2 regions of the Streptomyces sp. NPDC002403 genome follow, and region 1 is predicted to be linked to the other one. Evidence: riboswitches for the same ligand, from Rfam matches in the RefSeq annotation. Region 1 holds a riboswitch; the other holds the start of a gene.
The links. A riboswitch is a leader RNA that binds a small molecule or an ion and turns the genes downstream of it on or off. The one in region 1 is predicted to bind cyclic di-AMP.
Positions count from the first base shown of each region.

Region 2: another riboswitch for cyclic di-AMP. It lies ahead of ACWCPY_RS35885 (transglycosylase family protein); the one in region 1 lies ahead of ACWCPY_RS06195 (transglycosylase SLT domain-containing protein).

Region 1 is NZ_JBSFBQ010000003.1:345,325-350,800, forward strand. It holds gene ACWCPY_RS06180 (hypothetical protein) at 1-168, shown strand, start outside; gene ACWCPY_RS06185 (DUF305 domain-containing protein) at 272-946, shown strand; gene ACWCPY_RS06190 (ABC-F family ATP-binding cassette domain-containing protein) at 1,029-2,699, opposite strand; cyclic di-AMP (ydaO/yuaA leader) riboswitch at 3,304-3,535, shown strand; gene ACWCPY_RS06195 (transglycosylase SLT domain-containing protein) at 3,538-4,035, shown strand; partial or broken gene ACWCPY_RS06200 (FAD-dependent oxidoreductase) at 4,029-4,316, opposite strand; partial or broken gene ACWCPY_RS06205 (TetR family transcriptional regulator) at 4,316-4,544, shown strand; gene ACWCPY_RS06210 (hypothetical protein) at 4,594-4,911, opposite strand; gene ACWCPY_RS06215 (APC family permease) at 5,260-5,476, shown strand, end outside.
Region 2 is NZ_JBSFBQ010000055.1:21,953-27,428, forward strand. It holds gene ACWCPY_RS35880 (transglycosylase family protein) at 12-944, shown strand; cyclic di-AMP (ydaO/yuaA leader) riboswitch at 1,245-1,416, shown strand; gene ACWCPY_RS35885 (transglycosylase family protein) at 1,420-2,178, shown strand; gene eno (phosphopyruvate hydratase) at 2,465-3,745, shown strand; gene ACWCPY_RS35895 (FtsB family cell division protein) at 3,843-4,313, shown strand; gene ACWCPY_RS35900 (DUF501 domain-containing protein) at 4,373-4,906, shown strand; gene ACWCPY_RS35905 (Ppx/GppA phosphatase family protein) at 4,989-5,476, shown strand, end outside.

The DNA.
Region 1 (5,476 bases):
ACCCATGCCCGTGACCGGGTACTGCCGCTGCTGATGGCGTCGGGCCTGGTGCTGCTGGCCGTCGGGATGCTCGCCGGGCACCGCACGGCCGTACGCGGTCCGGCCCGGCGGGGACCGCCGTTCGCCGGCAGGGATCTGCTGCTCCAGGTGTGCGTCGCGCGGACGTGACAGGAATCCGCCGGTCCACGGACTTTCGGGCCCGGACCGGCCGGACGGCCCTGTACCTTTCGCGCGCCATGGATGTGGCGCGTCCACCTGGAAAGAACCTGTGATGTCCGCTTCCCTGTCCCTCGCCGCCCGCCGCCGCCCGCTCGCGGCCGCCGCAACCGTGGCCGCCCTCGCTCTGGCACTGGCGGCCTGCGGCACCTCCGACGGCTCGGAGTCCGACGGCTCGTCCATGCCCGGCATGAACCACGGCTCGGGCAGTGCCTCCGCACCGGTCACGCCCGGCGGGACGTTCAACGACGCGGACGTGAAGTTCGCGCAGCAGATGATTCCGCACCACCAGCAGGCCATCGAGATGGCGAAGCTGGCCGATGGCCGCGCTGCGGACCCCGAGATCAAGAAGCTGGCCGCCGCGATCGAGAAGGCCCAGGACCCCGAGATCAACACGATGAGGGGGTGGCTGACTTCGTGGGGCGAGCCGCTGCCCTCGGACTCGTCCTCGATGGGTGACATGCCCGGGATGGACCACGGCACGGACGGTTCGGGAATGCCCGGAATGATGTCCGACAAGGACATGAGCGACCTGTCGGCCGCCAAGGGCAAGGACTTCGACAAGAAGTTCGCCCAGCTGATGATCGGCCACCACCAGGGTGCGGTCACCATGGCCGAGGAGGAGCAGAAGAAGGGCGACAGCGCCGACGCGAAGAAGCTCGCCGGCGCTGTCGTCACCGCTCAGACCGCCGAGATCGAGCAGATGAACAAGATCATCGACAGGCTCTGATCGCAGCGCGGGTGCGGGCCTTCGCACGGCCCTCCGGAGGGAGTCGTGCGAAGCCCCGCATCCCCTGGGCCTTGCGTTCGGATCACACCGGGCTCGTGTGTTCCGGAGCCGCGAGCAGAGCGACCACCTCCTGAGCGGTGGTCTCCCGGAGTTCCTCCCCGACCAGCAGCCACCGGGTGATGCCGAGCGATTCGAGGAAGGGCAGATCGTGACTGGCGATCAGGAGCGCCCCCTCGTAGGACTCGAGCGCACCGGTCAGCTGCCGCACGCTGGCGACGTCGAGGTTGTTGGTCGGCTCGTCCATCATCAGCAGCTGCGGCGCCGGTGCGGCGAGCATCGTCGCCGCGAGGGCGGCACGGAAGCGTTCTCCGCCCGAGAGGGTGCCCGCCGGCTGCTCCGCGCGTCTCCCCTGGAACAGGAAGCGCGCGAGCTGGGCACGGATGTGGTTGTCGGTGACCCCGGGGGCCATCCGGGCCACGTTCGCCGCGACGCTCAGCTCCTCGTCCAGCACGTCGAGCCGCTGCGGAAGGAACCGCGTCGGAACGAACGTCCTGGCCTCGCCGGACAAGGGGGACAGCTCACCGGTGAGGGTGCGCAGCAGCGTCGTCTTCCCGGCGCCGTTGCGGCCGACGAGCGCGATCCGCTCGGGCCCCCGTACCTGGAGGCTGCCCTCACGGAGCCTCCCGAACCGCGGGCGCAGCTCGTGCAGGCTCAGCACGGTGCGTCCGGCGGGCACCGCGGTGCGGGGAAGGTCCACGCGGATCTCGGCATCGTCACGGATGGCCTCCGCGGCCTCCTCACGGCGCTCGCGCGCCTCGCTGAGCCGCTCCTCGTGGACGCCGCGAAGCTTGCCCGCCGACTCCTGCGCGGACCGCTTGCGGCGGCCGGCCAGGATCTTCGGGAGGCTTCCTTCGGCCTCGGTCCTCCTCCCGTTTCTCTGGCGTCGGGCCAGCTTCACCCGGGTCTCCTCCAGTTCGCGTTTCTGGCGGCGAAGATCGGCCTCCGCGGCCCGCAACGTCCGCCCGGCGGACTCCTGTTCAGTGGCCACGGCTTCCTGGTACGCGGACCAGCCACCCCCGTACCAGTTCACGGATCCGGCGCGCAGTTCGGCGATGCGGTCCACACGCTCCAGCAGTTCGAGGTCGTGACTGACCACGACCAGCACGCCCGAGCGCCAGGAGTCGACGGCCTCGTAGAGCCTCCGGCGGGCGAACACATCGAGGTTGTTGGTGGGCTCGTCCAGCAGCAGCACGTCGGGACGGTCCAGCAGCAGTGCGGCCAGGCGCAGCAGCACGGTCTCGCCACCGGACAACTGGCCGACCGTGCGGTCCAGTCCGATGTCCCCGAGCCCGAGCTGGCCCAGGGTCGCCAGGGCCCGTTCCTCGACGTCCCAGTCGTCGCCGATCGTCTCGAAGTGCTTCTCGTCGACGTCTCCGGACTCGATGGCGCGCAGCGCCTCGCGCCGCTCGGCGATGCCCAGGGCCCGGTCCACCCGCAGTGTGGTGTCGAGGGTGATGTTCTGCGGAAGGTGGGCGAGGCTACCACTGACGGTCACCGACCCCTGGGAGGGGCGGAGTTGACCGGCGAGCAGTTGCAGCAGTGTGGACTTTCCCGCGCCGTTGGTACCGACGAGGCCGACGCGGCCCCGGCCGATGGCGAGCGAGAGTCCTTCGAAGACGGTCGTGCCGTCCGGCCGGCTGAAGGACAGGGCCGAGCAGGTGAGGGAAGCGCCGGGGGTGATGGGTGTCGCCATGGTGTTCCTCGCATTCGCAAGCGCGGTGAGTGGGGGCTTCGTATGCGAGCACCACGCGGCGACCGAGCAGCGGAGGAAGGTACGGCGGCCCTGGAGATCGAGGGACGGCTCATGCACCGAGGTCGCATCCACGCGGGGTCACGGGCAGTGCGGAGCACTGCTACGGCGTGACAGGCGTACGGGCGGTGCCGTACGGCGTGATGTTCGCAGACCTCAGATGCGCAACGTCCACCTCTATCGGAGACAACAGGACATCAGCACCATAACGGTGGAGGGGGAGGGATGGCAATGCCTCCGGGCGTCGGGCAGGGCCGGCGAGGTGAGCTCCCCGTCGCGATATATCCGTCCCGTTATGGGTGGTTCGAGCGAATTGCCCTTTTAAATGCTTGGCGAAATGCACCTTTTGTGAATTCGTGGCGCGAGTCACTTTCCATCCTCCCGGAGTCGCGTCACGCGATGCGGAGCCCTTTCCGCGCAAGGAGGGGGGAGTGCTCGATGTGAGCTGGATTACCACTGTTCCCGTGACTTGATCTTGTAAGTGAATTGCGTGTGGAAATCAGGGTCTTGTCCCTTTCGGTCCCTCTCGCCTACGGTCACCGTCAATCCGGACGGAACGCCGAATCCTGCCGCCGCCCGGACATCCGACCCACTCGTGTACGGCAGGAGCGGGGGACCCAGGTAAGCCGCCGGCCCGGTATCCGGAACGGCTGGGGTCTTTCGTCTGGATCCGGCCTGATCCAGACGAAAGGCCCCTGGGGTGAAGCCGCGCTCAGCGCGGCCAGGCATCTCCAGCCTGAACCCGACAGCTCACCTCGCAGGCGACGGAGAGGAATTCATCATGTCCGCAACGCCTACCTGCCGTCGTCGTAGGTCCACCTCGCTGACCCGGGGCTTCATAGCCGTGGGCACGGGTGCGGCCGCCCTCCTGCTGCCGTTGACCGGCGCCGCCACGGCCTCCGCGGCGCCGGCGCAGTCCGTCAGCGCCGTGGCGCCCGCGGCGCAGCCCGTGACGTACACGAACAATCTGGACGGCTGGATCAAGGAGTCGCTGGCCGTCATGGCCAAGCACGGCATTCCCGGCAGCTACGACGGCATCCACCGCAACGTGATGCGCGAGTCCTCCGGCAACCCCTTTGCCATCAACAACTGGGACTCGAACGCCGCCGCCGGAACGCCGTCCAAGGGTCTCCTCCAGATCATCGACCCGACCTTCCGGGCCTACCACGTGCCCGGAACGGCGATGGACGCCTACGACCCCGTCGCCAACATCACCGCGGCGTGCAACTACGCGGCCCACAGGTACGGCTCCATCGACAACGTCTTCGGGGCCTACTGAGGTACGGAATCCAGCCGCGGTGGCGTCCAGTCGGCATGGCGCAGGATCGTGCGGACGGTGACGCGGGACGGTGCGAGGCGCAGTGCCGTGTTCCGCAGCGCGACGGCCGCCGGACGGGACAGCTGCTGACCCATCCGGCCGGCCCGGCGGGCGGCCCGGGCGACCGACTGGCTGCGGGGCCGGCGCTCGGCGTCGTAGCGGCCGAGCGCCGACTCGACGGTGGGTCCGGCGCGGAGCGCGGCGGCCGGCGTCGCCGCGTCCTCCAGTGCCTGGCAGGCTGAGCCTGCGCCACCCGGAGTTGCGCGAGATTCTCGTAACCGCGCGAGAACGCGGCACGCGAGGCCGTGCGGGCGTTCCTGGACGCGCGGGGCGTGGCCGACGCGGAGGGCCGGACGCTCACGATGCTGGCCTGTGTGGACGGGCTGGTGTTCGACCGGCTGGTGGGTGGCGGGGAAGTGCCGAGGGACGAGATCGCGGGACTGGTCGCCGCGGCGCTGCGCGGCGCCTGACCATCGCCGCGCGGGCACCTCCCCGCACCGGTTCGTCCGCGCGGGACCCTCACTCCGGGGCGCGCTCCACCGGCTTCGCCGGTCCTGAGCGGGGCATCACGGGAACGGTCGCCGCCGCCCCGGCCCGGACCGCCTGCACCACCGCGTCGTGCAGGCGACGGCTGTCCTCCTCCGAACGGCACGCGACGGGGCTGCCCGACATGGTGAACCAGTCGATCGCGCCGGTGTACTGCACAGTGACCTGGGCCATGTCCTGCGCCCAGGTCGTGTGAACGGTCAGGTCCCCGGACAGGACACCGACCTCCTCCGTCAGCACGCCACCGTGCCCGGAGAACACACCGCGAGTCGTCCATGACGCCCAAGCCATGACTCCAGGCTGGCATCAACACCGAGGATGCGCGACCCGCGGGCTCGCCGCCCCGTCCGTGCGGAAGGCGGCCCCGCCTTCCGGATGCTGGATACGGGCGAAACTTTCCGTCTGCCCGGGCTGCGGTTCCCGCACCCCCCGATCCCCGGACTATGACGCGTTGTTAACGCCAAACCGTCGGATTCGGCCCTCCGAACAACGAATTCCGAAGGTGAACGCCTCTTGACCTGCGGAACACGTCGGGATTGCATATCGCGCTGGGAGCGACGAAACCACTCACCACGTCCTCGTCTGGAGGCGATACCGCTCCCGTGCTCAGACACCGCACCTGTTGATCGGAACCGCACGATGACCGACACGCTCAGCGCTCCCCAGGCGCTCGCCCCAGCGACCGGCCCCACCCCCCAGAAGCTCAAGCGTTCCATCGGCGTCGTGGGCGGCACACTGCTCACGCTCTCCTGCGTGACGCCCGCCTCGACCCTCTTCGTGGTCGTACCGGACCTGTTCTCCACCCTCGGCACGTACACCGCCCTCACCATCGCCATCGGCTCGCTGCTCTGCATCG
Region 2 (5,476 bases), on a different contig from region 1:
AAGGCAACCCCATGGGCTCCGCGAACGGCAGACACCGTCGCCCCCGTCAGGCACCCGCCATCGTCGTCGCCGCGGGCGTGACCGGATCGGCCATCGCCATCCCGCTGCTCGGCGCGGCCGGTGCGCACGCGGCCGACGCGACGACCTGGGACCGGGTGGCCGAGTGCGAGAGCGGCGGTGCGTGGAGCGCCGACTACAGGAACGGCTACTACGGCGGCCTGCAGTTCTCGCCGGAGATCTGGAAGGCGTACGGCGGTGAGGCGTACGCGGAGCGCGCCGACCTCGCCAGCCGGGCGCAGCAGATAGAGGTGGCCGAGAAGGTTCTGGAGGACCGGGGGCCGAAGGCATGGCCCAGCTGTGCGGTCATCTCCGGCCTCGCGGTGGACGGGGTGCTGCCGGGGGTCGACCCGGGCTCCGTCCCCGCCGAGGACCCGGCCGGGAGCGCGAAGCCGGCTGACGGGGCGTCGGCGGACCCGTCCGACGACGCCACGCCGTCCACGAGCCCCTCGGACGGTACGGGCGGCTCGGACGGCTCGCAGGGGGCCGGCAAGCCGTCGGGGAAGACCTCGCCGTCCCCGAAGTCCTCCGGTTCGACCACTCCGTCCCCCGGCGCCCCCCGTGACACGCCCGGCTCGTCCAGTGGCGTGGGCGGCAAGCACCGTGGCGCGCCGGCCGCCGAGGGGAGCCGCGGCACGGACGGCGGCGACCGCGAGTCGGGCCGGCACGCCTCCCGCGGCGGCAGCGACGCGCGCGACACGGCCGAGCCGACGGCTGACGGCACGTACACCGTCCGCCCCGGCGACAACCTCTGGTCGATTGCTGACGCACAGAAGGTTCCCGGTGGCTGGCCCGCGCTCTACGAGGCCAACAAGGGTGCCGTCGGCTCCGACCCGGACCTCATCCTCCCTGGCCAGAGCCTCGATCTCGATGTGAAGGACCAGTGAAGGCAGTCTGATAATCGACTAAAAACACCTCGAAAATCGGGGTAGTTCAGGGACCTATGTCCACTTATGCGTAAGTGAGACATGGGTCTCTTTGCGTCAACTGGCGTGTCGCGCCTGGGGGCCCCTTCCGCATCGCGTCCCACCTGCGGAAACGACGGTTCTTCAGATGCAAGTACGGGTGGATTGTCCGATGTGTCCATCTTTGAATGTGAGGGTTGCGTATGTTTACGGTCGGAACCGCTCGCACCGCGGGCCCCGTCGACCGTCACGCCGAATCCTGCCGTCGGTCGAAGGGAACAGACGCGTAAAGCGCCGTAGGCAGGAGCGGGGGACCCAGGTAAGCGCCGGGCCCGATCGTCGAGAGACGCATCAGGACCGGCTTGGGGTGAAGTCGCGTGCTAGGACGTGCGACCGGGCAACTCACTTGGCCCGAACCCGACAGCTCACCTCGTAGGCGTCGGTGAGGAGAAGTTCCATGCTGCTTTCCAGCAAGGGCAAGCACCGCCGCCCGTCCAAGGCCGTCCGTATCGCCACGCTCGCCGGTGTCGCCGGTGCCGCTGTCGCCGTGCCCCTGATGGGTGCGACCGGCGCCTCCGCCGCCTCCGTCGCCACCTGGGACGCCGTCGCCCAGTGCGAGTCCGGTGGCAACTGGTCCATCAACACCGGCAACGGCTACTACGGCGGTCTGCAGTTCTCGCAGTCCAGCTGGGCCGCCGCCGGCGGTACGCAGTACGCCCCCCGCGCCGACCTGGCCACCAAGGCCCAGCAGATCGCCACCGCCGAGCGGCTCCTCGACATGCAGGGCCCGGGCGCCTGGGGCTGCGCCGGCGCCGGCAACCTGACCAACGACGGCGTCGACCCGGGCGTCGACACCGGCTCCTCCTCCAACTCCACCGCGAGCTCCGGCGCCTCCGAGCAGCAGAGCGCCCCGGCCGCCCCGAAGCAGCAGGCCCAGCCGAAGCAGAGCGAGCGCACCGAGGCTCCCGCCGCCTCCCGCTCGGACCGCTCCGCCGCCCCGCAGGCCGAGTCGAAGAAGACCGTCACCACCCCGACCGGCGAGAAGGTCAAGAAGGGCGACGGCGAGTACAAGGTCGTCTCCGGCGACTCGCTGAGCAAGATCGCCGCCGACCACAAGGTCGAGGGCGGCTGGCAGAAGCTGTTCGAGCTGAACAAGGACATCGTCAAGAACGCCGACCTGATCTACCCGGGTCAGCAGCTGCACCTGACGAAGTAGTCACGGCTCGCTCCTCCCCGAGCACCCCGGCCCGGCGCGCGTTCCCCCGTACGCGCCGGGCCGGGGTTCTGCCGTCCGCGCTCGGGGGAGCGGCGGACCGTTCAAGTGTTGTAGTTACCGGTCAGTAGAATTCTGACCGTTTGCCCGGCAATGTGTGCCCTCGGGTCCTTTTTCGTCCCAGGGGTCGGGCGGTCGTCGGGCTGAGCGGGCCGGGCCGGTTAGGCTCTTGGCGCAAGGCCAAAGCGACCCTGCACAAACAGCGTCATATCCCAGAAGGAGATGCCTCGTGCCGTCCATCGACGTCGTCGTAGCCCGGGAAATCCTCGACTCCCGCGGAAACCCCACGGTCGAGGTCGAGGTCGGCCTCGACGACGGCAGCACCGGCCGTGCTGCCGTTCCGTCCGGCGCCTCCACGGGTGCGTTCGAGGCCATCGAGCTCCGTGACGGTGACCCCAACCGCTACCAGGGCAAGGGCGTCGAGAAGGCCGTCCTCGCCGTGATCGAGCAGATCGGCCCGGAGCTCGTCGGCTACGACGCCACCGAGCAGCGCCTGATCGACCAGGCGATGTTCGACCTGGACGCCACCGAGAACAAGGGCTCGCTCGGCGCCAACGCCATCCTCGGCGTCTCGCTGGCCGTCGCCCACGCCGCCTCCGAGGCCTCGGACCTGCCGCTGTTCCGCTACCTCGGCGGCCCGAACGCGCACCTGCTGCCCGTTCCGATGATGAACATCCTCAACGGCGGTTCGCACGCCGACTCCAACGTGGACATCCAGGAGTTCATGATCGCGCCGATCGGCGCCGAGTCGTTCTCCGAGGCGCTGCGCTGGGGTGCCGAGGTCTACCACACGCTGAAGAAGGTCCTGAAGACCAAGGGCCTGTCGACCGGTCTCGGCGACGAGGGCGGCTTCGCGCCGAACCTGGAGTCGAACCGCGCCGCCCTCGACCTCATCATCGAGGCCATCAAGGAGGCCGGCTACGCCCCGGGCAAGGACATCGCGCTCGCGCTCGACGTCGCCGCGTCCGAGTTCTACAAGGACGGCAAGTACGAGTTCGAGGGCAAGGCCCGCTCGGCCGCCGAGATGACCGAGTACTACGAGGAGCTCGTCTCCGCGTACCCGCTGGTCTCCATCGAGGACCCGCTGTACGAGGACGACTGGGCCGGCTGGAAGGTCATCACCGACAAGCTCGGCGCCAAGGTGCAGATCGTCGGCGACGACCTCTTCGTCACCAACCCGGAGCGCCTGGCCCGCGGTATCGAGGAGGGCTCCGCCAACGCCCTGCTCGTCAAGGTCAACCAGATCGGCTCGCTGACCGAGACCCTGGACGCCGTCGAGCTGGCCCAGCGCAACGGCTTCAAGTGCATGATGTCCCACCGCTCCGGCGAGACCGAGGACGTCACCATCGCCGACCTCGCGGTCGCCGTGAACTGCGGCCAGATCAAGACCGGCGCCCCGGCCCGCTCGGACCGCGTCGCCAAGTACAACCAGCTGCTGCGCATCGAGGAGATCCTCGACGACGCCGCGGTGTACGCGGGCCGTTCGGCCTTCCCGCGGTTCAAGGTCTGACAGGTCCGGCGGGGCAAGTACCCCGGCCTCCGTCCGTCCCCGCACTCGGTCCCGTACCGTGTGCGGGGACGGACGTGCGTAATGGGGAGGCGGGGACATGGCCGCGAAGGACCGGGACCGGTTCTCCACCGCGACCCGGCTGCGGCTGCTCGGCGAGCAGACCGCCGCCCGCGTCTACCGGTCCCAGAACCGCCGTCAGGCCCGCCGCTCACGGCTCACCGGCCGGGCCGCCTTCCTCGCGCTCGTGGTCTGCTCCCTGGTGGTCGCGCTCGCGTACCCGATGCGGCAGTACGTCTCGCAGCAGGACGAGATCGCCGATCAGGAGCGCCTGGCGCGGGAGGCCAGGACCCGTACCGAGGAGCTGCGCGACGAGAAGGCGCGCCTCCAGGACGACGCGTACATCAGGCAGCTGGCCCGTACGCATCTGCACTACCTTCTTCCCGGGGAGACCGGTTACACGGTGATCGACCCCGACGCGGTCAAGGAGCGCGAGGGCAGGACGGACGAGTCCGGCCGGCCGTGGCACTCCAACCTCTGGGACGGCGTGGACAGCGCCGACCGCGACTGACTCTCTTCATCCCTCTGCAGAACCGCAGTTCGAGCAGCCCGATCAGAACCTAGGCAGGCATGGAAACCCCCCCTCCGCAGACCGAGCCCACCGCGCCCACCGAGGCGGACATCGCCGCGTTCCAGCAGCAGCTGGGCCGCCCGCCGCGCGGGCTGCGCGCGATCGCGCACCGCTGCCCGTGCGGCAACCCGGACGTGGTCGAGACGCAGCCCCGGCTGGAGGACGGTACGCCGTTCCCGACGACGTACTACCTGACGTGCCCGCGCGCCGCGTCCGCGATCGGCACGCTGGAGGCGAACGGGGTCATGAAGGAGATGACCGAGCGCCTCGGTACGGACCCCGAGCTGGCCGCCGCGTACCGGGCCGCCCACGAGGACTACATCGCACGGCGCGACGCCATCGAGGTGCTGGAGGGCTTCCCGAGCGCGGGTGGCATGCCGGACCGGGTGAAGTGCCTGCACGTCCTGGTGGGGCACTCGCTGGCCGCGGGGCCGGGGGTGAATCCGCTGGGTGACGAGGCGATCGCGATGCTGCCGGAGTGGTGGCGCAAGGGGCCGTGCGTCTCGCCGTGCGGCGCGCCGGACGAGGGCTGACCCATCCCACGGGGGCTCCGCCCCCGCACCCCCGCTCCTCGGTCGCCGGAGGGGCTTTGTCCGCTTGATTCGGGAGTACTCCATGACCCGCGTGGCCGCCATCGACTGCGGTACCAACTCCATCCGTCTGCTCGTCGCCGACGCGGACCCGTCCACCGGTGAGCTCGTCGAGCTCGACCGGCGGATGGAGATCGTCCGCCTCGGGCAGGGCGTCGACCGGACCGGCCGGCTCGCCCCCGAGGCGCTGGAGCGGACCTTCGCGGCCTGCCGCCAGTACGCGGCGGTGATCAAGGAGCACGGGGCGCAGCGGATCCGCTTCGTCGCCACCTCCGCCTCCCGCGACGCGGAGAACCGGGACGAGTTCGTCCGCGGGGTGCTGGAGATCCTGGGCGTCGAGCCCGAGGTGATCAGCGGTGACCAGGAGGCGGAGTTCTCCTTCACCGGAGCCACCAAGGAGCTCGCCGGCCGCGACCACCTCGCCAAGCCGTACCTCGTCGTGGACATCGGCGGCGGCTCCACCGAGTTCGTCGTCGGCGACGACCATGTGCGGGCCGCCCGCTCCGTGGACAT